3 regions of the Streptomyces sp. MMCC 100 genome follow, and region 2 is predicted to be linked to each of the others. Evidence: riboswitches for the same ligand, from Rfam matches in the RefSeq annotation. Region 2 holds a riboswitch; each other region holds the start of a gene.

Region 1 (7,681 bases), 1.3 Mb from region 2:
CCCGACGTCATGGGCGGGCAGCTGCGCGAGATCCTCGAGGAGGAGGTCCCGGCCCGCGCCCTCATGGCGGCCTACCGCCTGCCGGAGGACGGCACGCGCGCGTGCGACGCGGCCGACCTGGCCCTGACCGTCCTGGGCGGCGGCGAGTCGTCCCGCCTCTACAACCGGCTCGTCCGCCGCGACCGCACGGCCGTCGCCGCCGGGTTCGGCCTGCTGCGGCTCGCCGGGGCGCCCTCCCTGGGGTGGCTGGACGTGAAGACGTCCGGCGACGTCGAGGTGCCGGTCATCGAGTCCGCCGTCGACGAGGAACTGGCCCGGTTCGCAGAGGAGGGCCCCACGGCCGAGGAGATGGAGCGCGCCCAGGCCCAGCTCGAGCGCGAGTGGCTGGACCGTCTGGGCACGGTCGCGGGCCGCGCCGACGAACTGTGCCGGTACGCCGTGCTGTTCGGCGACCCGCAGCTCGCCCTGACCGCCGTGCAGCGGGTGCTCGAGGTGACCGCGGAGGAGGTCCAGGAGGTCGCCAAGGCCCGCCTGCGCCCCGACAACCGCGCGGTGCTCGTCTACGAGCCCACCGCCCCCGCCGACGAGAACGACGCCGACACGAACGACGCCGACACGAACGACGCCACCGACGAGAACGAGGAGGCGGCCAAGTGACCGAGCTCGCCACCATGGAATTCCACGCGCAGCCGCAGGCCGGCGAGCCCAAGCCGTGGGCGTTCCCCGCCCCGGAGCGCGGCAGCCTCGGCAACGGCCTCACCGTGCTGCGCTGCCACCGCCCCGGCCAGCAGGTCGTCGCCGTCGAGGTCCTCCTCGACGCCCCCCTGGACGCCGAGCCGACCGGTCTCGACGGCGTCGCCACCATCATGGCGCGCGCCTTCTCCGAGGGCACCGACAAGCACTCCGCCGAGGATTTCGCCGCCGAGCTGGAGCGCTGCGGCGCCACGCTGGACGCGCACGCCGACCACCCCGGCGTCCGGCTGAGCCTCGAGGTGCCCGCCTCGCGCCTGGCCAAGGCCCTCGGTCTGGTCGCCGACGCGCTCAGGGCGCCCGCCTTCGCGGACAGCGAGGTCGAACGGCTGGTGCGCAACCGGCTCGACGAGATCCCGCACGAGCTGGCCAACCCCTCCCGCCGGGCCGCCAAGGAACTCTCCAAGGAGCTGTTCCCGGCCGACTCGCGCATGTCGCGCCCGCGCCAGGGCTCCGAGGAGACCGTCGCGAGCATCGACTCCGCGGCCGTACGCGCCTTCTACGAGCGGCACGTCCGTCCCGCCACGGCCACCGCCGTGGTCGTCGGCGACCTCACCGGCGTCGACCTCGACGCGCTGCTCGGCGACACCCTGGGCGCGTGGACCGGCTCGCCCGCCGAGCCGCGCCCCGTACCCCCGGTGACCGCCGACGACCGGGGCCGGGTCGTCATCGTCGACCGTCCCGGCGCCGTCCAGACGCAGCTGCTGATCGGCCGCACCGGCGCCGACCGGCACGACCGCGTGTGGCCCGCGCAGGTGCTCGGCACCTACTGCCTCGGCGGCACCCTCACCTCGCGCCTGGACCGCGTCCTGCGCGAGGAGAAGGGCTACACCTACGGCGTACGGGCGTTCGGGCAGGTCCTGCGTTCCGCGCCGGACGGAACGGGCGCCGCGATGCTCGCCATCAGCGGCTCCGTCGACACCCCGAACACCGGTCCCGCCCTCGAGGACCTGTGGACGGTGCTGCGCAAGCTCGCCGCGGAGGGGCTCACCGACGCCGAGCGTGACGTGGCCGTGCAGAATCTGGTGGGCGTGGCGCCGCTCAAGTACGAGACGGCGGCGGCCGTGGCGAGCACCCTGGCCGACCAGGTCGAGCAGCACCTGTCCGACGACTTCCAGGCGACGCTCTACCGCCAACTCGCGGCCACGGGCACCGTGGAGGCCACGGCGGCGGTCGTGAACGCCTTCCCGGTGGACCGCCTCGTGACGGTCCTCGTCGGCGACGCGGCGCAGATCAAGGAGCCCGTCGAGGCCCTCGGCATCGGTGAAGTCACCGTGGTGGCGGCCGAGTAGCGGCACGCGCGCGCGAAGGCCCTGGTGACCGGAGTGTCACCAGGGCCGCCGTATGTCCGGATTGGGGGAGTGACTGCCCGTCTGCCCTGTGGCGTGCGCTACAAAAACCCTGTTGCGTTTGAGGATTGAAGACAGCCCCGTTTAGCGTCTTCCGGGCTGTTCGTCAGGCAGTGCGCCGCACCCGCGGCACCGGACAGTCATCGCCGAGTCCCCGTACGGCGCGAGCCAGGGGAGCCGGGGACCCATCGCAGTCCCTGGGGTGAATCGGACGCCCGCGCATACCGCGAGGGGGCCCGTAGGAGACCTTCCACCTCCGAACCCGTCAGCTAACCCGGTAGGCGAGAGGGAAGGAAAGGACAAGCCTCTACATGGCGTTCACGCGCGCCACCGGTAAGCACCGCCGTACCGGCCGGGTGCACCGCACCACCGCCCGCGCGGCGGGAGTCGCGGCCCTCGCCACCACCGGCGTCGTCGGCACCCTCGCGGCTCCGGCGCTCGCCGCCGAGCCCCAGGTGGAGCAGAGCGGGCTCACTCCGGTCGTCACCATCGGCGACTCCATAGCCGACGAGATCGACGCCCAGGCCGTCGCCCAGAAGCAGGCGGCCGTGGACGCCGCCGCCCGTGAGGCGGCCCGGGAAGCGGCCCGTGAGCGGGCGGCCGAGGCGGCCAAGGAAGCACGCGAGGCCAAGGAGCGCGCCGCGCGGGAGGCGGAGCGCAAGCGCCTCAACACCTTCGTCGCGCCGATCACCGCCTCCTACGTCTCCACCGCGTACCAGGCCGGCAGCTCCCTGTGGTCCTCCGGCAGCCACACCGGCATCGACTTCCACGCCTCCAGCGGCACGACCGTGCACGCGGTCGGCGTCGGCACCGTCGTGGAGGCCGGCTGGGGAGGGGCGTACGGCAACCAGGTCGTGATCAAGATGCACGACGGCACGTACACGCAGTACGGGCACCTGTCGTCCATCGGCGTCTCCGTCGGCCAGTCGGTCGAGCCCGGCCAGCAGATCGGCCTCTCCGGCGCCACCGGCAACGTCACCGGACCGCACCTGCACTTCGAGGCCCGTACGAGCCCCGAGTACGGCTCCGACATGGACCCCGTCGCCTACCTCCGCTCCCACGGCGTGAACGTCTGACGGCGGTATTCGAAAGCCCCGGCTTCCCGAGCCGGGGCTTTTCGCATTTAATATCGCTTGATTGGCCCGAGGTCGCTCAACACGCGTCAACCGTCGACGTTTCGCGGGGTCAAGGGGAGGTCGGTCATGCGTATTCCGGCGCATTCGGTGTGCACGGCGATCCGGGACGACATCGTCGCCGGCATCCACGGCCGCGGGAGCCGGCTCACCGAGGAAATCCTCGCCCGCCGCTACGGCGTTTCCCGCGTCCCCGTCCGCGAGGCCCTGCGCACGCTGGAGGCCGAGGGCTTCGTGGTGACCCGGCGGCACGCGGGCGCGTGCGTCGCGGAACCCACGGAGCAGGAGGCCGCCGACCTGCTCGAGACCCGCACGCTCCTGGAGCCGCTCGGCGCCTCCCGGGCCGCCCGGCGGCGCACCGAGGCCCACCTCAAGGTGTTGCGCGGCCTGGTCAGGCTGGGACAGGAACGGGCCAGGCGGGGCAGCGGCGAGGACCTGCGCTCGCTGGGCGGCTGGTTCCACGAGACCCTCGCCCGGGCGGCCGACAGCCCCTCCCTGACCGCCCTGCTGACCCAGCTCCGCCACAAGATCGCCTGGATGTACGTCGTGGAGGCCCCGGCCGGGCCGGTGGAGTACTGGGCGGAGCACGGCGCGATCACCGACGCGGTGGCCCGGGGCGACGGCGACCGTGCGCGGGCGCTCATGGCCCTGCACATCGAGCGGTCGGTCTCCGCGCACCGGCTGCGATTCGCCTCCGGCGACGGGCGGACGGAGCGCGTGAGGAGTGCGCAACATTCCGTAAACACGGCGAGTGGGCGACAGTAACACGGGCGCCGTATACAAAGGGCAGGGAATTCCTGCCGGTGTTTTCTGCTGCCCGTAAACAGGATGAATGGACGGGTGGGCCGAAAGAGAAAAGGCGAAAGGCCCGTCCGGTGGTTCCGGCGGGCCTTTCGATGCTGCTGTCCGTCGGGCTCAGACGGTCTCGGGAAGCTCCTCGAGCCCCTCGGCGACCAGCTTCGCCAGCCGGTCCAGGGCGGCCTCCGCGCCCTCGGCGTCGGAGGCGAGGACGATCTCCTCGCCGCCCTGGGCGCCGAGGCCGAGGACGGCCAGCATGGAGGCCGCGTTGACGGGGGAACCGTCGGCCTTGGCGATCGTCACCGGGACGCCTGTGGCCGTGGCGGCTCGGACGAAGATGGAGGCGGGGCGGGCGTGGAGACCCTCGGCCCAGCCGACGTTGACGCGGCGCTCAGCCATGTGATGCTGCCCTTCAGGTGTTCAGAGGGGTTGAAGTTGTCTAGACCAGTCTTGTCTAGACCAGTTTCCCACATCGTGAAGCAGGCCGGGACGACCGCGTACGCCGTCCCGCGTGGTCGTCGGACCGCGGCCTCGGTCCGAGCTTGTGTCCTCCACAGACTGCCCCGCGCCGTTGTCGTACGCGAGCCGTACTCTGGGGCCCATGCAGACCTCGTCGGACCGGCACGAGTACCCCGCCCACTGGGAAGCCGACGTGGTGCTGCGCGACGGCGGCACCGCGCGCGTCCGCCCCATCACCGTTGATGACGCCGAGCGCCTGGTCAGCTTCTACGAGCAGGTCTCCGACGAGTCGAAGTACTACCGCTTCTTCGCGCCATACCCTCGCCTGTCCGCCAAGGACGTCCACCGCTTCACGCACCACGACTTTGTGGACCGGGTGGGACTCGCGGCCACCGTCGGCGGCGAGTTCATCGCCACCGTACGCTACGACCGGATCGGCGCCGGCGGAACACCCGCCACGGCACCGGCCGACGAGGCCGAGGTCGCCTTCCTCGTCCAGGACGCCCACCAGGGACGCGGCGTCGCCTCCGCGCTCCTGGAGCACATCGCCGCCGTCGCCCGCGAGCGCGGCATCCGCCGCTTCGCCGCCGAGGTGCTGCCCGCCAACAACAAGATGATCAAAGTCTTCATGGACGCCGGGTACACCCAGAAGCGGAGCTTCGAGGACGGCGTGGTCCGCCTGGAGTTCGACCTCGAACCCACCGACCGCTCGCTCGCCGTGCAGTACGCGCGCGAGCACCGCGCGGAGGCGCGTTCCGTCCAGCGGCTGCTGCAGCCCGGTTCGGTCGCGGTCGTCGGCACCGGCCGCACCCCCGGCGGCGTCGGCCGCAGCATCCTCGGCAACATCCGGGACGCGGGCTACACGGGCCGCCTGTACGCCGTGAACAGGGCCTTCCCCGAGGAGCAGAAGGAACTCGACGGGGTCCCGGCATGCCGCTCCGTGCGCGACATCGACGGACCCGTCGACCTCGCCGTCGTCACCGTGCCCGCCGCGCACGTCCCCGACGTCGTCACCGAGTGCGGCGAGCACGGCGTGCAGGGACTCGTGGTGATCTCCGCCGGATACGCCGACAGCGGCCCCGAGGGGCGCGAACGCCAGCGCGCCCTCGTGCGCCAGGCGCGCTCGTACGGCATGCGGATCATCGGGCCCAACGCCTTCGGGATCATCAACACCTCCCCGGGCGTGCGGCTCAACGCCTCCCTCGCCCCCGAGATGCCGCGCACCGGCCGGATCGGTCTGTTCGCCCAGTCCGGCGCCATCGGCATCGCCCTGCTCTCCCGGCTGCACCGGCGCGGCGGCGGAGTCACCGGCCACACCGGCGTGTCCACCTTCGTCTCCTCCGGCAACCGCGCCGACGTCTCCGGCAACGACGTCCTCCAGTACTGGTACGACGACCCGGAGACCGACGTCGCCCTGATGTACCTGGAGTCCATCGGCAACCCGCGCAAGTTCACCCGCCTGGCCCGGCGCACGGCGGCCGCCAAGCCCCTGGTCGTGGTGCAGGGCGCCCGGCACGGGGGTGCCGCGCCGCAGGGACACGCCGTACGGGCGACACGGCTGCCGCACGCGACGGTCTCCGCGCTGCTGCGGCAGGCCGGCGTGATCCGGGTCGACACGATCACGGACCTGGTCGACGCGGGGCTGCTGCTCGCCCGCCAGCCACTGCCCGCCGGACCGAGGGTGGCCATCCTGGGCAACTCCGAGTCACTGGGACTGCTCACGTACGACGCGTGCCTCTCCGAGGGCCTGCGCCCGCAGCCCCCGCTGGACCTGACGACGGCCGCCTCGGCCGACGACTTCCACGCGGCCCTCTCCCGCGCCCTGGCCGACGACACGTGCGACGCGGTCGTCGTGACCGCCATCCCGACGGTGGGGGAGGGGGCGGCCGCGGACGCCGCGCTGGCGGAGGCCCTGCGCTCGGCGGCGGCCGCGGTCCCCACCAAACCGGTCCTCGTGGTCCACGTGGAGCTGGGCGGCCTGGCGGAAGCCCTGTCGGCGGCGGCGAGCACCGCCCCTCAAGCGACTCCGGGCGCCGCCCCTCAAGCGACTCCGGGCGCCGCCGCTGAAGGGGCTCCGGGCACCGCTTCGAGCACGGCCGCCTCCCAGGCCGATCCGGGCACCACGCCCCAGGCCCCTCCCGCCCCAGTCTCTCCCCCCGGCCCCGGCACAGCTGCCGTGGCGAGTCCCGCCTCTCCGTCCGGTCCGGGCACAGCGGCTGGGGGGAGTCCCGTTTCTCCGTCCGGCCCGGGCACAGCGCCCGACCCGAGCCCCGCCTCTCCGACCACCCCGGGCGCCACTCAGCCCGCCCCCGTCAAGGCGCCCCAGCCCGGGGCCCCGGCCCAGCCGCCGCCCGCCGTCCGGGCCCCGGAAGGGGCCCACCTGATCCCCGCCTACCCCGCCGCCGAGCGCGCCGTCCGCGCCCTCGGCGAGGCCGTCGCCTACGCCCAGTGGCGGCGCGACGCCGCCGACCCCGGCAAGGTGCCCGAGTACGAGGACATCGACGAGAAGGGCGCCGCCGAGCAGATAGCGGGGTACCTCGCACGCGGGCAGGGGCTAACCCTGGGCGCCCAGGAGACCTGCGAGCTGCTCGGCAGGTACGGCGTCCACGTCCACCGCGCCCTGCCCGCCCCCACCCCCGACGACGCCGTGGCCTCCGCGCGGACCCTCGGCTACCCCGTCGCCCTCAAGGCCACCGCCCCCCACCTGCGTCACCGCGCCGACCTGGGCGGCGTACGCCTCGACCTCGCGGACGAGGAACAACTGCGACGGGCCTACGCCGAGTTGACCGAGTTGTTCGGCAGGCCCGCGGAGCTGCGCCCGGTGGTGCAGGGCATGGCCCCGCGCGGCGTCGACACGGTCGTACGGGCGGTCATCGACCCGGCGGCCGGCGCGGTGCTCTCCTTCGGCCTCGCCGGCGCTGCCACACAGCTGCTCGGCGACATGGCGCACCGGCTGATCCCGGTCACCGACCGGGACGCCACCTCGCTCATCCGCTCGATCCGCACGGCGCCTCTCCTGTTCGGCTGGCGCGGCTCGGCCCCCGTCGACGCCGCCGCCCTGGAGGAGTTGCTGCTGCGGGTCTCGCGGCTGGTCGACGACCACCCGGAGGTCGTCGCGGTCACCCTGGAACCGGTCGTGGTCGCTCCGCAGGGCCTGAGCGTCCTCGGCGCCTCGGTCCGCCTGGCACCCCC
Region 2 (7,681 bases):
GCCGGGTGAGCTGGGGTTTCTCTCGAGGGCGGGGGAGATCTGCCACTGGGCGCTTCGTGCCGGCTTCGTGGGGGCGGCCCGGCGCTACGGGGGTGCCGCTGCGCCCTTCCCCGTGCCGCTCCGGCGCCACGACTGCCCGCAGCCCAGGGGTTACGCCAGTGCCGTCAGGCCCGGCGCGAAGGTGATCAGGAGGGGGATCAGCGGGACCAGGGCGGCCGTCGCCGTGGTCAGGGCGCGGTGGCGGCGAGGCATGCGGGGCTGCGGTTCCAGGAGGCGGTCGACCCGCTCGCCGAGGAGGCGGTGGCTGGAGGCGCAGGAGAGGACGCCGCGGTGCTGGTTCAGCTCGATCAGGGCCAGCGCGGTGGTCAGATGGCCGCAGCGGCGGGAGGCGGTGTCGTCGGCCGAGAGCTCGATCAGGCGGTGGGTCTGGTCGCAGAAGTGGGCGAAGAGCGGGACGCTCGGGAACCCGGTGGCCAGGGCGGTGGACAAGTGCAGCAGCCAGTCGTGGCGGGCCCGGGCGTGGCCGCGCTCGTGGGTGAGGACGGCGTCCAGCTGATGGTCGGTGAGCCGGTGCAGGGCACCGGTGGTGACGATCAGCTGGGGCGGGTTGCCGGGCATCCACCAGGCGTCCGGGTACTCGTCCTCCAGGACCAGCAGGGGGCCGCGGGCGGCGGGGAGCCCGGCGGGCAGGTCGGGGGCGCGTTCACGCAGGTGGGCGCGTGAGCGGGCGCGCCGGCGGCGGGCCTCGACGAGTTCGCGGGCGAGCATCGCGGTCGTCCAGGCGGCACCGCCCGCCAGCAGGAGGGTGAGGACGGCCGCCCAGGCCGGTCCGGCGGAGAGGTTGTACGCCGCGGTCACCGCGGGCGGCGCCGGAGCGAAGAGCTGGGCGCGGACGGTGCCGAAGACGGCGGCGGTGCCGAGGACGAGCGCGGTCAGACAGCACAGCAGTACGGTGGCGACCAGGCACTGCCACACCCACAGCGCGACCACGGGATCCCGCTCGGGCCACGCGGAACGGGTCAGCGCGCGAGGCACCGGCACCGCGGCGGTCACGGCGACGACGAACAGCAGGAGCAGGCAGACGGTCATGCCACTGGCTCCGGATCCTGGTCGAAGGATGGGCGGCTCTGGCTGTACAGGGGCTGTGCTGTGCTGAGTTGGGTGGTGCTGGGCCGGTGGTGCTGGGCCAGGGGCGAACACCGCCCGACGCCAGTATGACGGCGCCGGGCGGTGTGAGTCAGGTGTCGCGGGCACCGGATTCGAAACCTCGGCGCACGGATCTTGGACGTACGGGTCCTGGACGTACGGATCTTGGACGTACGGATCTTGGACTACAGATCCTGAACGTACGGATCTTCGACGTACAGATCCTGGGCCTACGGATCCCGCACCCCGTCAGTCGTACCGTCAGGCGTCCCGTCCGGCCCCCCGTCCAGCCACCCGACCGGTCACCTCGCCCAGACCCACCCGGACGCCGCCCGGTCCCGGGGCCCAGGCCGACAAGGTCACCACGTCCCCGTCCTCCAGGAACGTCCGCTTGCCGTCGGGGAGTTCCAGCGGGTCGCGGCCGTTCCAGGTCAGCTCCAGCAGCGACCCGCGCTCCCGCTCGGTGGGCCCGCTCACCGTGCCCGAGCCGTAGAGGTCGCCGGTGCGCAGCGAGGCGCCGTTGACCGTCATGTGGGCCAACTGCTGAGCGGCCGTCCAGTACATGGTGGAGAACGGCGGCTCGGAGACGACGTGGCCGTTGACGGCGACGGAGATCCGCAGGTCGTAGCCGCCGGGGCCGTCCTGGTCGTCGTTCGTGTCGTCCAGGTAGGGCAGCAGGTCGTGCGTGCGCTCGGGCGGCGCCACCCGTGCCTCCTCCAGGGCGTCCAGCGGGGTGATCCACGCGGATACCGACGTGGCGAAGGACTTGCCGAGGAACGGGCCGAGGGGGACGTACTCCCAGGCCTGGACGTCCCGCGCGGACCAGTCGTTGAGCAGGCAGAGCCCGAAGACGTGCTCGCGGAAGTCGCCGAGCGCCACCGGGCTGCCCAGTTCGGACGGCACGCCCACCACGAAGCCGACCTCGGCCTCGATGTCGAGGCGGACGGACGGGCCGAAGACGGGAGCGGCGTCGGTCGGGGCCTTGCGCTGCCCCGACGGGCGTACGACGTCCGTGCCGGAGACGACGACGGTGCCGGAGCGGCCGTGGTAGCCGATCGGAAGGTGCTTCCAGTTCGGGGTGAGGGAGTCGGCGGCGTCGGGGCGGAAGATCTGGCCGACGTTGCGGGCGTGGTTCTCGGAGGCGTAGAAGTCGACGTAGTCCGCGACCTCGAAGGGCAGGTGCAGGGTCACCGACGACAGCGGGTGGAAGAGGGGCTCGAGGATCTCGCGGTGGGACGGGACCGTCACCCACGCCGTCAGCGCGCGTCGCACGTCCGACCAGGCCGTGCGCCCGGCGGCCAGCAGCGGGTTGAGGGTGGGCCGCGCGAGCAGGGACGCGTACGGCGAGCCGAGCGCGTGGGCCGCCGCGCCCGCGTCGAGGACGTGGTCGCCGAGCCGGACGCCCACCGTCCGTTCCCGCGAGCCGGGGATCGAGAACACGCCGTACGGAAGGTTGTACGGGCCGAAGGGGTCGCCCTCGGGGACATCGAAGGGGGGCATCGGGTGCTGCCTCGCTTTCGTGCTCGCCATGTGCGCCGTGCGCGCCGTGTGTGCTGTGTGCTGCGTGTACCTGCGTGTCACGTGATCGGTGTGTGCCGCGTGACATGTGGTCGGGCCACACGTTACGGGTGACATGCCGGTCTTGGGCAGTGCGGCGGGAGGTGGCGCCGCCTGGCGAGGGAGGGCACGCGGGCAGGCCGGCAGGCGGTGGATATGGCGCTGCACGTCGATCGGACGTGGATGTGGCGCTCCGCGTCGATCGGATACGGCGGGCTGGCCACAGGTCGGACACGATCTCGGCGGAGTCACGGCCGGGGTTCGGGGCGAGGTCCTGGTCCTGGCGCAGGCAGCAGCGGGCCGTTTTGTCGTCAACCGGCGCGCAGGTCTTGAACCGGCTGTAGCCGATGGTGTGTCAGGTTTTGGACATGATCGGGCGTCCACGTGCATCCGCGTGCGGGTTCGAACGCACTCGCTACGTCCTCGTTCGGAAGCGGTCGCGGGTGAGTCGGACGGGTGCGGTGTCCGTATTCTCTGATCATGGACCGCACCGCGTATTCACTCGTCGCCACCGACCTGGACGGCACGCTGCTCCGCGGCGACGACACCGTCTCCGAACGGTCGCTGGCCGCGCTGGCGCGGGTCGCCGGGGCGGGTGCGCGGCACCTGGTGGTGACGGGGCGGCCGGCCCCCCGGGTGCGCTCCCTGCTCGACCGCCTCGGCTGCACGGGGCTCGCGGTGTGCGGGCAGGGCGCGCAGGTGTACGACGCCGGTGCGCACCGAATGCTGTGGTCGGTCACCCTGGACCGGGAGCTGGCCGAGACCGCGCTCGGCAAGATCGAGGCCGAGGTGGGCCAGGTGTACGCCGCCGTCGACCAGGACGGCGTCGACGGCCTGACGCTCATCGAGCCGGGCTACCTGATGCCCCACCCCACCCTGCCCGCGGTGCCCGTCGAGCGGCGCGAGGAACTGTGGAGCACGCCGATCAGCAAGGTGCTGCTGCGCCATCCCGAGCTGACCGACGACGAGTTGGCGGCGACGGCGCGTGCGGTGGTCGGTTCCCTGGCGACGGTCACCATGTCGGGCCCCGGCACGGTGGAGCTCCAGCCGTGCGGCATCACCAAGGCGACCGGCCTGGCGCTGGCCGCCGAGCACCTGGGCCTTCAGCGGCGACGGACGATCGCCTTCGGGGACATGCCCAACGACATCCCCATGTTCCAGTGGGCGGCCCACGGCGTCGCCATGGCCGGCGCCCACCCCGAACTCAAGGCGGTGGCCGACGAGGTCACCACGACGAACGAGGACGACGGCGTGGCCGTCGTCCTCGAGCGGATCTTCGGTACCTCTTAGTGCGCTACTGCGGTACCTCTCGGTGCGTCACCGCGGCGGTACGGCTCAGTACGCGCTGAAGACGTTGTCCATCGAGCCGTAGCGGTCGGCCGCGTAGTTGCAGGCGGCGGTGATGTTGGCGACCGGGTCGTACGGGTCCCAGGAGGTGCCCTCCACGTGGTACGCCTGGAAGGTCGGGTCGATCACCTGGAGCAGACCCTTGGACGGGGTGCCGTTGATGGCGTTGATGTCCCAGTTGTTGATGGCGAGCGGGTTGCCGGAGGACTCCCGCATGATGTTGCGGTGGATGCCCTCGTAGGTCCCGGGGATGCCGTGCTGCGCCATGATGTCGAGCGACTCGCGGATCCAGCCGTCGAGGTTGTCCGGGTACGTCGTCGCCGCCGTGGTGGCGGTCGTGGCGGTAGTGGCGGCGGCCGGGGTGGCCGCGGAGGCGGTGGTGGCGCCGATGAGCGGCAGCGCGAGCACCGCGGCACCGGTGCCGGCCACGGCGAGCTTGCGGGCGAGGCGGCCGGTGAAGGCGTGACGGTTCTGACCGTTGGCAGACATGCTGTGTCCCTCTCCTTACGCCTGCGAGGTGAGCTGTCGGGTTCGGGCGGGGAGGTGCCCGGCCGCGCCCTGACGGGTACGGCTTCACCCCGAGCCGCTCCGGTGGTGACCGGTGCGGCGACTTACCTGGGTCCCCCGCTCCTGCCGGCGAGTTTGTTGGCGGATGACTGTGCGTCCGGGCGGTGGCAGGATTCGGCGTCCGCCCGACAGGCCGGGAACGTATGCGAGAGCACATGTCCGGAACAAGTGCAGGAATCACCCAACGTGCCTGTTGACCTTGTTCTGAGGCGTTTGAGGCTCTTGATCCTTTGCGGTTGCCAAGCCCCAACTGGCTTGCGGGGCAAAGGGAGGGCACAGGTTGCGGCGAGGTTGCCTGCGGGCGGTTCGGCGTGAGCCAACTCACTGGCGCCAATAAGCGCGGCAAAACGGGCATTAGCCTCAATCGGTTGTCAACCGGCCACGGTTGAGGACGGCTTCGGGTGTCGGGCGAGGAGGAGGGGGAAGCGGGGTGGTGGGCAGGGCGGAAAGGGGGGGCGTGTCGTGCCTGCCGGACGGACGCATGCCGACGGGTGCGGGTGCGGGTGCGGGTGCGGGTGCCGGCGTGGGTACGAGCGTGGACGCGGACGTGGGCACGAGCGTGGACGCGTGCGTGGGTACGAGCGTGGACGCGGACGCGAGCGCGGCCCGGGTGTGCGTGTCGATTGGGTGACGTTCTCGCGGTGCGGGCCGTTGGGAGGAGTGATGGGATCTTGAATGGCGGCTTCCGGCCCGCTCGCCCTCCTGGGGTCCGGCTCGTCCCCTCTGGCGATATCAGTCAAAATCTGCTCATATCACCTGATCAAAAACATACCGTTCATGATCTGATACCGACCGGCCTGTAACGGTGGGCGCTCGCGGTGATCGAAACGTGACCGGATACGCTGACTTGAGTGGTGGCAGCGACCTATCGACAAACCAGGTAATCGCCAGTAGACACCAGCAGACAGGAGACCCCTCGTGACCGTCGTCGGGCCGTTCGGGCTGAGCGTGCGGGACCAGGCTCTGGAAGCCGATGTCCAGGCCGGATTGGTTGCTGTCGAGGAAGGGTTGCTTGAGGCAACCAAAAGCGAGGTGCCGTTCATCACGGAGGCCGCCCAGCACCTGGTGCGGGCCGGCGGGAAACGGTTCCGGCCGCTGCTGGTGATGCTCTCGGCCCAGTTCGGCGACCGCTACGCCCCGGGCATCGTGCCCTCGGCCGTGGTTGTGGAGCTGACCCACCTCGCCACGCTGTACCACGACGACGTGATGGACGAGGCCGCCGTGCGGCGCGGGGTGCCCAGCGCGAACACCCGCTGGGGCAACTCGGTCGCGGTCCTCACCGGCGACTTCCTGTTCGCCCGCGCCTCGCAGATCCTCGCCGACCTCGGACCCGAGGCGGTCCGCGTCCAGGCCCTCGCGTTCGAGCGGCTGGTCACCGGTCAGATCCTGGAGACGGCAGGACCGCAGGACGGCCGCGACCCGGTCGACCACTACCTGGACGTGCTGGGCGGCAAGACGGGCTCGCTGGTGGCGGTCTCCTGCCGGTTCGGCGCGATGATGTCCGGCGCCGACGAGACGGTGGTGGACGTGCTGACCCAGTACGGCGAGCGGCTCGGCGTCGCCTTCCAGCTCGCGGACGACGTCCTGGACATCGCCTCCGACTCCGACGAGTCCGGCAAGACGCCAGGCACGGACCTGCGCGAGGGCATCCCCACCCTGCCGGTACTGCGGCTGCGCGAGCGGGCGGCCCGGCTGGGGCTCGCCGAGGACATCGCCCTGTGCGAGCTGCTCGGCTCCGACCTGAGCGACGACGCGCGGCACGCCGAGGCGCTGCGCCTGCTGCGCGCCCACCCCGCGCTGGAGCAGGCGCGCCGGGACACCGTCCGGTACGCCGAGGAGGCCCGGGCCGCGCTGGCCCCGCTGCGGGAGTGCGACGCGAAGGCGGCGCTGGTGGAGCTGTGCGACGCGGTGGTGCACCGGGCCGGGTGACCGCCCCGGCGCCCGTCTGTCACGTGCTGTCCGCCGTCCGCCGTCCGCCGTACACCGGACCCTACGGGTAGGGGGAGCCGCCGCCCCTCCGTGTCATCCCGCAGGAGTAGGCGGAGTTGAGCCCGCGGTCTGACGCTTGTGCTCCGGTGATTTGGTCAGATGGACACCACGGAAAAACACCAATCCTCACCGATTCGGGTGAGAATGGCGGCTCACGGGTGAACAAGTGCGAGGTCGCGAGACAGCCGCCGCCGACGACGGAGGTAGGGCACACATGGCACCGATCGATTCCGACGACAACACGACCGCCGGGGAGGGCGAGGAGCTGCGGGCCGGACGGCGCAAGGCCGCGCGGTACGTCGTCCCGGTCGCGGTGATGGGAGTGGCGGCCGCGACGATCGGGCTCGTCCCCGCGCTCGCCGACTCCGGGGACCCCGACCTGCCGAAGGTCACCGCGGAGCAGCTCATCGAGAAGATCGCCAAGTCGGACGTCGAGCAGCTGTCCGGCACGGTGCGCATCAGCACCGACCTGGGCCTGCCGGACCTCGGCGGACTGGAGAGCGGCCTGATGTCCGGAATGTCCGGAGGTCCGGGCTCCGGCGGGGACGACGAGGGCTCCGCCGCCGACCCGTCGGCCAAGCTCACCGAGCTGGTGTCCGGTAGCCATACGCTGCGCGTCGCGGCCGACGGTCCCGGCCGGCAGAAGCTGTCCCTGCTGGAGAACGCCGCCGAGTACAGCCTGATCCACAACGGCAAGGACGTCTGGGGCTACGACAGCAAGTCCAACGAGGTCTACCACTCCACCACCTCGGGCAGCGCCGAGCGGCCGGAGCCGGAGAAGGACGTGCCGGCCACCCCGAAGGACTTCGCCGACCAGGCGCTCAAGGCGGTCGACGACACCACGTCCGTGACCGTCGGCGGCACCGCGCAGGTGGCCGGCAGGGACGCGTACCGCCTGGTCGTCGAGCCCAAGCAGGACGGTTCCACGGTCGGTGCGATCACCGTGGCCGTGGACGCCGAGACCGGCACGCCGCTGAAGTTCACGCTGACCCCGGCCGGCGGCGGCGCCGCCGTCGTGGACGTGGGCTTCACCAAGGTCAGCTTCGCGAAGCCGGACGCGTCGACGTTCGACTTC
Region 3 (7,681 bases), 200 kb from region 2:
GCCGGACGACGCCGTGCCGGACGCGCCGACCGTCGCCGGGGACTCCGGCTTCGCCGCATCAGCGGGGTCTGCGGAATCCGCCCCGTACGACGGCGAGTTGGCCGCCACCGGTGAACTCCCCACCGTGACCGCCCTCCTGGACGACCAGGAAGAGGTCACGCCGGCCGCGCGGATCCCGGCCGCGCGCACCGGCTCCCGCGCCGGGGCGCGTTCCCGTCGCCGCCAGCCCGCCAAGCGCTCCGCGCTGCTGACCATCGCCGTGCCGTCGGCCTGCGTGATGAGCGTCGCCGGTATCGCGGCCGCCTCCGTCGGCAGCCTGACCGGCGACGAGGGCACGGACACCGCGGCGTCCGCGCCGGACCCGGGCAACGCGAAGGCCGCGCCGGTGAAACCGTCCGCCGCCAACAACAAGCTGGACACCCAGCTCACCAGCCTGGCCGCCGGAGCCGACGACTTCGCGGACCGGGCCAGCCGGACACAGGAGCGCATCGACCTCAAGGCCGAGCAGGCCGCCGAGAAGAAGCGGGCGGCGGAGGAGGCGGCCCGCAAGGAGCGGCTGCGCCCCAAGTTCGCGCTCCCGGTGGAGCAGCACGGCCTCAGCGCGTACTACGGGCAGGCCGGCATCAACTGGATGTCCGTCCACACCGGCATCGACTTCCCCGTGTCGTACGGGACGAAGGTGATGGCGGCGACCGACGGCACCGTGCGGACGCAGTACAACAGCGCGTACGGCAACATGATGATCGTGACCGCGAAGGACGGCACGGAGACGTGGTACTGCCACCTCTCCAGCTACCAGGTCCCCTCCGGTACGACCGTGAAGGCGGGCGACGCGATCGCGTTCTCCGGCAACTCGGGCAACTCCACCGGCCCGCACCTGCACTTCGAGGTGCGCCCCGCGGGCGGCTCGTCGATCGACCCGCTCCCGTGGCTGCGCAGCCACGGCATCAACCCGACGTGACGCCGTAACGTCTCAGCAGATCGCCCGCCCCGGCCCGGCCCCGGGCCACCGCCCGGGACCGAACCGCTCCCAACCGCCCCCTCAGAGCTTCTCCACCGGCGCGTACCGCAGCAGCAGCCGCTTCGGCTTGGTGTCGCCGAAGTCGATCGTCGCCTCGGCGTTGGACCCGGTGCCCTTGATCCCGACCACCGTGCCGAGCCCGAACTGGTCGTGCGTGACGCGGTCGCCGACCGCCAGCGAGACCGTCGGCTGCTCGGCGCCGGCCGACCGGCGGGTGGCGAAGCCCGACGCGCCCGACGCCGAGGAGCGTGAGCGGGACGACGACAGCGAGGCCGCCACACCCGAGACCGGTGCGGAGGGCGCGGGGCCGTTCGCCCCGGTGCGTTTCCACTCCAGGTGGGGGGCCGGGATCTCCTCCAGGAACCGCGAGGGCGGGTTGTACGACGGCTGGCCCCAGGCGCTGCGCAGCGTCGACCGGGTCAGGTAGAGGCGCTCGCGGGCGCGCGTGATGCCGACGTAGGCGAGGCGCCGTTCCTCCTCCAGCTCCTTGGCCTGGCCGAGGGCGCGCATGTGCGGGAACACGCCGTCCTCCATGCCGGTGAGGAAGACGACCGGGAACTCCAGACCCTTGGCGGTGTGCAGGGTCATCAGGGTGACGACGCCGTCGCCGTCCTCTTCGTCCGGGATCTGGTCGGAGTCGGCGACGAGCGCGACCTTCTCCAGGAAGTCGGCCAGCGTCCCGGCCTCCTCGCCCTCTGCCCGCTCCTGCTCGAACTCCAGGGCGACGGCCGCGAGTTCCTGGAGGTTCTCGATACGGGTCTCGTCCTGCGGGTCGGTGGAGGCCTGCAACTCCGCCAGGTACCCGGTGCGTTCGAGGATGGCCTCGAGGACGGTCGCCGGTCCGGCGCCGGACTCGACGATGGTGCGGAGGTCCTCCATGAGCGTGTTGAACCGCTTGACGGCGTTCGCGGAGCGCGCGGCCATGCCGTACGCCTCGTCGACGCGCCTCAGTGCCTGCGGGAAGCTGATCTTCTCGCGCTGGGAGAGGGCGTCGATCATCGCCTCGGCGCGGTCGCCGATGCCGCGCTTGGGGACGTTGAGGATGCGGCGCAGCGGCACCGAGTCCTCCGGGTTGGCCAGCACCCGCAGGTAGGCCAGGACGTCCCGGACCTCCTTGCGCTCGTAGAAGCGGACGCCGCCGACGACCTTGTAGGGCAGGCCGGTGCGGATGAAGACCTCTTCGAAGACACGGGACTGGGCGTTGGTCCGGTAGAAGACCGCGACGTCGCCGGCCTTGGCCTCGCCCGCGTCGGTGAGGCGGTCTATCTCGTCGGCGACGAACTGCGCCTCGTCGTGCTCGGTGTCGGCGACGTACCCGGTGATCTGCGCGCCGCTGCCCTGGTTGGTCCACAGGTTCTTGGGGCGGCGGGACTCGTTGCGCTCGATGACCGCGTTGGCGGCGCTGAGGATGGTCTGCGTGGAGCGGTAGTTCTGCTCGAGCAGGATCGTCGTCGCGTCCGGGTAGTCCTCCTCGAACTGGAGGATGTTGCGGATGGTGGCGCCGCGGAAGGCGTAGATCGACTGGTCGGCGTCGCCCACCACGCACAGCTCGGCGGGCGGGACCTCGGCCTCCGGCGGCACGTCGACCGGGTGCTCGGAGGGGGTGCCGACCAGCTCGCGCACCAGGGCGTACTGCGCGTGGTTGGTGTCCTGGTACTCGTCGACCAGAACGTGCCGGAAGCGGCGGCGGTAGTGCTCGGCGACGTCGGGGAAGGCGCGGAGCAGGTTGACCGTCGTCATGATCAGGTCGTCGAAGTCGAGGGCATTGGCCTCGCGCAGCCGCGACTGGTACATGGCGTAGGCCTGGGCGAGGGTCTTCTCGAAGCCGTCCGCCGCCTGGGCGGCGAAGTCCTCCTCGTCGATCAGCTCGTTCTTCAGGTTGCTGATCTTCGCGCTGAACGACTTGGGCGGGAAGCGCTTGGGGTCCAGGTCCAGGTCGCGGCAGACCAGCGCCATGAGCCGCTTGGAGTCGGCGGCGTCGTAGATCGAGAACGACGAGGTGAAGCCGAGCTTCTTGGACTCGCGGCGCAGGATCCGGACGCACGCGCTGTGGAAGGTCATCACCCACATCGCGTTCGCGCGCGGGCCGACGAGCTGCTCGACGCGCTCCTTCATCTCGCCGGCGGCCTTGTTGGTGAAGGTGATCGCGAGGATCTGGCCGGGGTGGACGTTCCGCTCGGCCAGCAGGTGGGCGATGCGGTGGGTGAGCACACGGGTCTTGCCGGAGCCGGCACCGGCCACGATGAGCAGCGGGGAGCCGGAGTGGACGACGGCGGCCCTCTGGTTCTCGTTCAGCCCCTCCAGGAGTGCCGCGGCGTCCAGGACGGGGCGCGGGGCGCCGTCCCGGTAGTGGGTGTCCCGGTCCGGCGGCACGTCGAACTTCCCGCCGAACAGATCGTGCGGAACGGGCTCCGGTCCGTGATCGTCCTCGGGCGGCGGCGGGGGTTCCTCCTCGTGACCCCGGGGGGTCTGGAGGCTCGCCAGGAAGCTGTCGTCAAAGAGGCTGCTCATCGCTCTCCGAGTCTAGGGCGCCCCACCGACAACCCGGTGCCACCCCGGAAAATGACCACCCGTTCCCGGCGCGGGCACACCCCGCGACCAGCAGGAGCACGAAGAGTGACGTCCACGACCGGCCCAGGGGCACCCGCGCGGAAGGTCACGAAAATGTATCGGGCATATCACCCACCAACCTTCACAGCGGCCACACGAGTTGGCTACGGTGCGGGGCAGGCCGCTCGCCCCCCTCCGGCGAACCTCGCCGGGCCGCGCGGCCTCCGCCGAGTCCGGCCCTGCCCGCGCGGCACCCGGAGCCGGGGACCCAACCGAGACCTTTGGGGTGAATCGGCCGAACCGCCCTCCACGAGGGCCGGCTCCGCCGTAGGGCAACCCTTCCGCGCCACACCGCCCGAACCCGACAGCTAACCCGGTAGGCGGAGCACTGGAAGGAGTCGCCTCCTTGGCGTCGCACCGCAAGTCGCGCCCCACCGGTACCCGCGTCGCGGGCATACGGACCCCGGTCCTCGCCACCGCGGCCCTCACCTCCGTCGCCCTGCTGTCCCAGACGGCCGATGCGACGCCGTCGGACGACCGGCCGACCCTCGAAGAGGTCGAGAAGAAGGTCGACGACCTCTACCGCCAGGCCGGGTCGGCGACCGAGAAGTACAACGCGGCCAAGGAGAAGACCACCAAGCAGCGCAAGAAGGTCGACACCCTCCTCGACGACGTCGCCCAGCGCACCCAGAAGCTCAACGACGCGCGCGAGGAGCTGGGTTCCTTCGCCTCCGCCCAGTACCGCACGGGCGCCTCGGTCCCGGAGACCGCGACCCTGCTGCTCGCGGACTCGCCGCAGGACTACTTCGACCAGAACCAGCTGATGAACCGGCTCACCGGCCGGCAGAAGAGCGCCGTCGACGACTACGTCACCCAGCAGTCCGAGACGATGAAGAAGCGCCGGGAGGCCACCGAGAGCCTCGAAACGCTCACCGAGTCGCAGAACGACCTGAAGACGGCCAAGTCGACCGTCCAGAAGAAGCTCGCCACCGCGCGGGAGCTGCTTTCGGAGCTGACCGCCGAGGAGAAGGCCCGGCTGGCGGCGATCGAGAAGAAGAAGCAGGAGGAGGCCGCCCGCAAGGCCGCCGAGCTGGCGAAGAAGCAGCAGGCGGAGCAGGAGGCGGAGCGCAAGCGGCAGGAGGAGGCCGCCCAGCAGCAGGAGAGCGACACCGGTTCGGGTTCCTCCGGCGGCACCGGTTCGTCAGGTTCCTCCACGCCGGGCACCTCGAACGGCACCAAGGCCGAGAGCGCGCTCGCCTTCGCCCGCGCCCAGATCGGCAAGCCGTACGTCTGGGGCGCCACGGGCCCCGGCTCCTACGACTGCTCGGGCCTCACCCAGGCCGCCTGGAAGGCCGCGGGCGTGACGCTGCCGCGCACCACCTACGACCAGGTCAACGCCGGCACGACCGTCTCCGTGTCCCAGGCACAACCCGGTGACCTGGTCTTCTTCTACGACGACATCAGCCATGTCGGCCTGTACATCGGCGACGGCATGATGATCCACGCCCCGAAGCCGGGCGCGTACGTCCGCGAGGAGTCGATCTTCTACGACGGCGAGTCGTCCATCTACAGCGTGGTGCGCCCGGCCTGATCGGTGCGGTCTTTAGCATCGGGCGCATGTCATCGGCCACCCATCCCTCCGCGCTGCGTGCCTGGTGGGCGCAGCGTCCACCGGCGGCCGGGGCCGCGGTGATGGCGACCGGCATCGTGTCGGTCGCCCTGCATCTGACGGGCCGCGAGGTTCTGTCCCGGATCGCCCTGGCCCTGGCCTGCGCCGCCTGGCTGCTGCTGGCGGCGAACTTCGTCCACCTGCTGCTGGCCGACCGGGCGCAGTGGGTGAAGCGGGCCGGGACTCCGGGCGCGCTCACCGCCGTCGCCGCGACGACCGTGCTCGGCACCCGCTTCTCGCTGCTCGGCTGGTCGCTCCTGGCGGCGGTACTGCTGGTGCTGGCGGCGCTGCTGTGGCCGTGGCTGCTGCTCCTGGTGGTGCGGCACTGGGGGCGGAGGATGCCCGGGGCGGTGTTCCTGGGCTGCGTGGCCACGGAGGGGCTCGCCGTGCTCGCCGCGACGCTGGCCGCGGCCACCTCGACGCCGTGGCTGGCGCACGCGGCGCTGGTGCCGTTCTGGCTGGGGATCGTGCTCTATCTGATCGCGCTGTTCCGCTTCGATCTGCGGCAGGTGGCCCGGGGCGCCGGGGACCAGTGGGTGGCGGGCGGCGCGCTCGCCATCTCTGCCCTCGCCGGTGCCAAGCTGCTCGCGGCGGCCGGGACCGGCATGTACCTGTGGAACGCCGACGACCACGCCGTCCTGCACGACCTGACCGTCTTCCTGCTCGCCCTCGACCTCGCCTGGTACGCCGTGCTCCTGGCCGCCGAGATCGCCTGGCCCCGCCTCCGCTACGACGTACGCCGCTGGTCGACGGTCTTCCCGCTCGGCATGACGGCGGCGGCGACGCTGTCCGTCTCCGCCGTCCTCGACGTCCCGTGGCTGGACGCGCCCGGCCGGGCGCTGCAGTGGATCGCGGTGGCCGGATGGCTGGCGGTCGCGGCGGGGGCGGTCGTCCAGGCCCGGGCCGGGCTGCGGTCCGCGCGGGCGGACGCCGGGGCGGTCAGGTCCACAGCACCGCGATGAAGATGTTGGCGAGGGTCAGCGCGCCCACCAGGCCGAACAGCGGCTTGTCCACCTTCTCGTCGTCGCGCTTCACGTAGACCAGAGCGAGGATCACGATCAGCACGGCGAGCTTCACGCCGATCTTGACATTGTCGACGGAGTAGTCCTGGGCCTGGTTGAGGCCGACCAGGACGGCGCCGGTGACCAGCATCGTCAGCGCGCCGTGCAGCATCGCGGGGGTGAACCGGGCCGCGCCCCGGCCCATCGCCTTCATCTGGGTCAGGAAGCCGCCGAGGAGCGCGGCGATACCGATGATGTGCAGGCCGACGAAGATGTGGATGAGTACGTCCATGAGGCCGGAGCCTAATGAGGAGCCGGACGCGTCCGGACACCGGCCCGCTCCGTCCCACCACGGGGCCCCATAACAGCTCACGTCCCCCACCCGCCTCCCGTCCGGCGTATCGGTCATCACCCTGCGTGAAGACGACGGGCCCCGAAAGGGACGGCGGTCACATACGGTCGCCACCCGATCCGCTACCGCCACTTCCGCGCATCCCGTCACCGGACCGTTACCGACGCGCCTAGCGTCCTGGCCCAGGCAGCCGGAGCGGACCGGAGCCGACCCGGCGCGGGCCGGAGTCGAGTCGTACGGAAGGACGTGGATCGCAGGTGGGAACGCACCGCAGGCCGCGACAGCGCGCGACGGGCGGCGGCAGAGTCCGTACGGCGGCCACGATCACCCTCGCGGGCGCGGCCACCGCGACGGGCCTGGGCGGGACCGGCCACGCCGATCCGCAGCCGACGGCGGCGCAGGTCAGGGCCAAGGTGGACAAGCTCTACCAGGAGGCCGAGGTGGCCACGGAGAAGTACAACGGCGCGAAGGAGAAGGCGGACGCCGCCGAACAGCGCCTGGAGGATCTGCGCGACGAGGCCGCCCGCAAGGAGGACCGGCTGAACTCGGCGCGGGAGGCACTGGGTTCGGTCGCGGCGGCGCAGTACCGCAGCGGCGGTCTGGACCCGGCGCTGCAACTGGCGCTCTCCTCCGACCCGGACCGGTATCTCGACGGCGCCGCGTTCGCCGAGCGCGCGGGCAGCCGGCAGAAGGCCACGGTGGGCCGCGTGCGCAAGGAACTCCGCGACATCGAGCAACTGCGCGGCGCCGCCCGCATCGAGGTGACCTCGCTGAAGTCGCGCCGGGCCGAGCTGAAACGTCACCGCGAGGCCGTCACCGGCAAGCTGGCCGAGGCCCGCCGCCTGCTGTCCCAACTGACCGCCGAGGAACGCGCCCGCGCCGGCGAGGGAACGGGCGACCGCGCCTCCCGCGCCTCTACCTCCGGCTCCAGGGACGGCCTGTCCGCCTCGTCCCAGGCCCCCAACTCCCGCGCCGCGGCGGCCGTCGCCTACGCCTACCAGAAGCTCGGCAGCCCCTACGTATGGGGCGCGACCGGCCCGAACGCCTTCGACTGCTCGGGCCTCACCCAGGCCGCCTACCGCGCCGCC

The links. Region 2 has a riboswitch for cyclic di-AMP ahead of ABS735_RS33745 (transglycosylase SLT domain-containing protein). Riboswitches for the same ligand answer to the same signal wherever they lie in the genome.
Region 1: linked by a shared signal. The riboswitch ahead of ABS735_RS27720 (M23 family metallopeptidase) and the one ahead of ABS735_RS33745 (transglycosylase SLT domain-containing protein) in region 2 are both predicted to bind cyclic di-AMP.
Region 3: linked by a shared signal. The riboswitch ahead of ABS735_RS32675 (C40 family peptidase) and the one ahead of ABS735_RS33745 (transglycosylase SLT domain-containing protein) in region 2 are both predicted to bind cyclic di-AMP.

Annotation. Positions count from the first base shown of each region.
Region 1 is NZ_JBGORK020000001.1:5,988,536-5,996,216, reverse strand. Features, by position in the region: gene ABS735_RS27730 (M16 family metallopeptidase) at 1-657, shown strand, start outside; gene ABS735_RS27725 (M16 family metallopeptidase) at 654-2,042, shown strand; cyclic di-AMP (ydaO/yuaA leader) riboswitch at 2,234-2,398, shown strand; gene ABS735_RS27720 (M23 family metallopeptidase) at 2,411-3,175, shown strand; gene ABS735_RS27715 (GntR family transcriptional regulator) at 3,302-3,997, shown strand; gene ABS735_RS27710 (HPr family phosphocarrier protein) at 4,148-4,429, opposite strand; gene ABS735_RS27705 (bifunctional acetate--CoA ligase family protein/GNAT family N-acetyltransferase) at 4,632-7,681, shown strand, end outside.
Region 2 is NZ_JBGORK020000001.1:7,286,666-7,294,346, reverse strand. Features, by position in the region: gene ABS735_RS33760 (M56 family metallopeptidase) at 151-1,089, opposite strand; gene fahA (fumarylacetoacetase) at 1,408-2,646, opposite strand; gene ABS735_RS33750 (HAD family hydrolase) at 3,184-3,993, shown strand; gene ABS735_RS33745 (transglycosylase SLT domain-containing protein) at 4,039-4,539, opposite strand; cyclic di-AMP (ydaO/yuaA leader) riboswitch at 4,544-4,711, opposite strand; gene ABS735_RS33740 (polyprenyl synthetase family protein) at 5,536-6,546, shown strand; gene ABS735_RS33735 (LolA family protein) at 6,821-7,681, shown strand, end outside.
Region 3 is NZ_JBGORK020000001.1:7,087,868-7,095,548, forward strand. Features, by position in the region: gene ABS735_RS32665 (M23 family metallopeptidase) at 1-961, shown strand, start outside; gene pcrA (DNA helicase PcrA) at 1,043-3,532, opposite strand; cyclic di-AMP (ydaO/yuaA leader) riboswitch at 3,787-3,971, shown strand; gene ABS735_RS32675 (C40 family peptidase) at 3,978-5,162, shown strand; gene ABS735_RS32680 (tellurite resistance/C4-dicarboxylate transporter family protein) at 5,189-6,202, shown strand; gene ABS735_RS32685 (hypothetical protein) at 6,180-6,533, opposite strand; gene ABS735_RS32690 (C40 family peptidase) at 6,851-7,681, shown strand, end outside.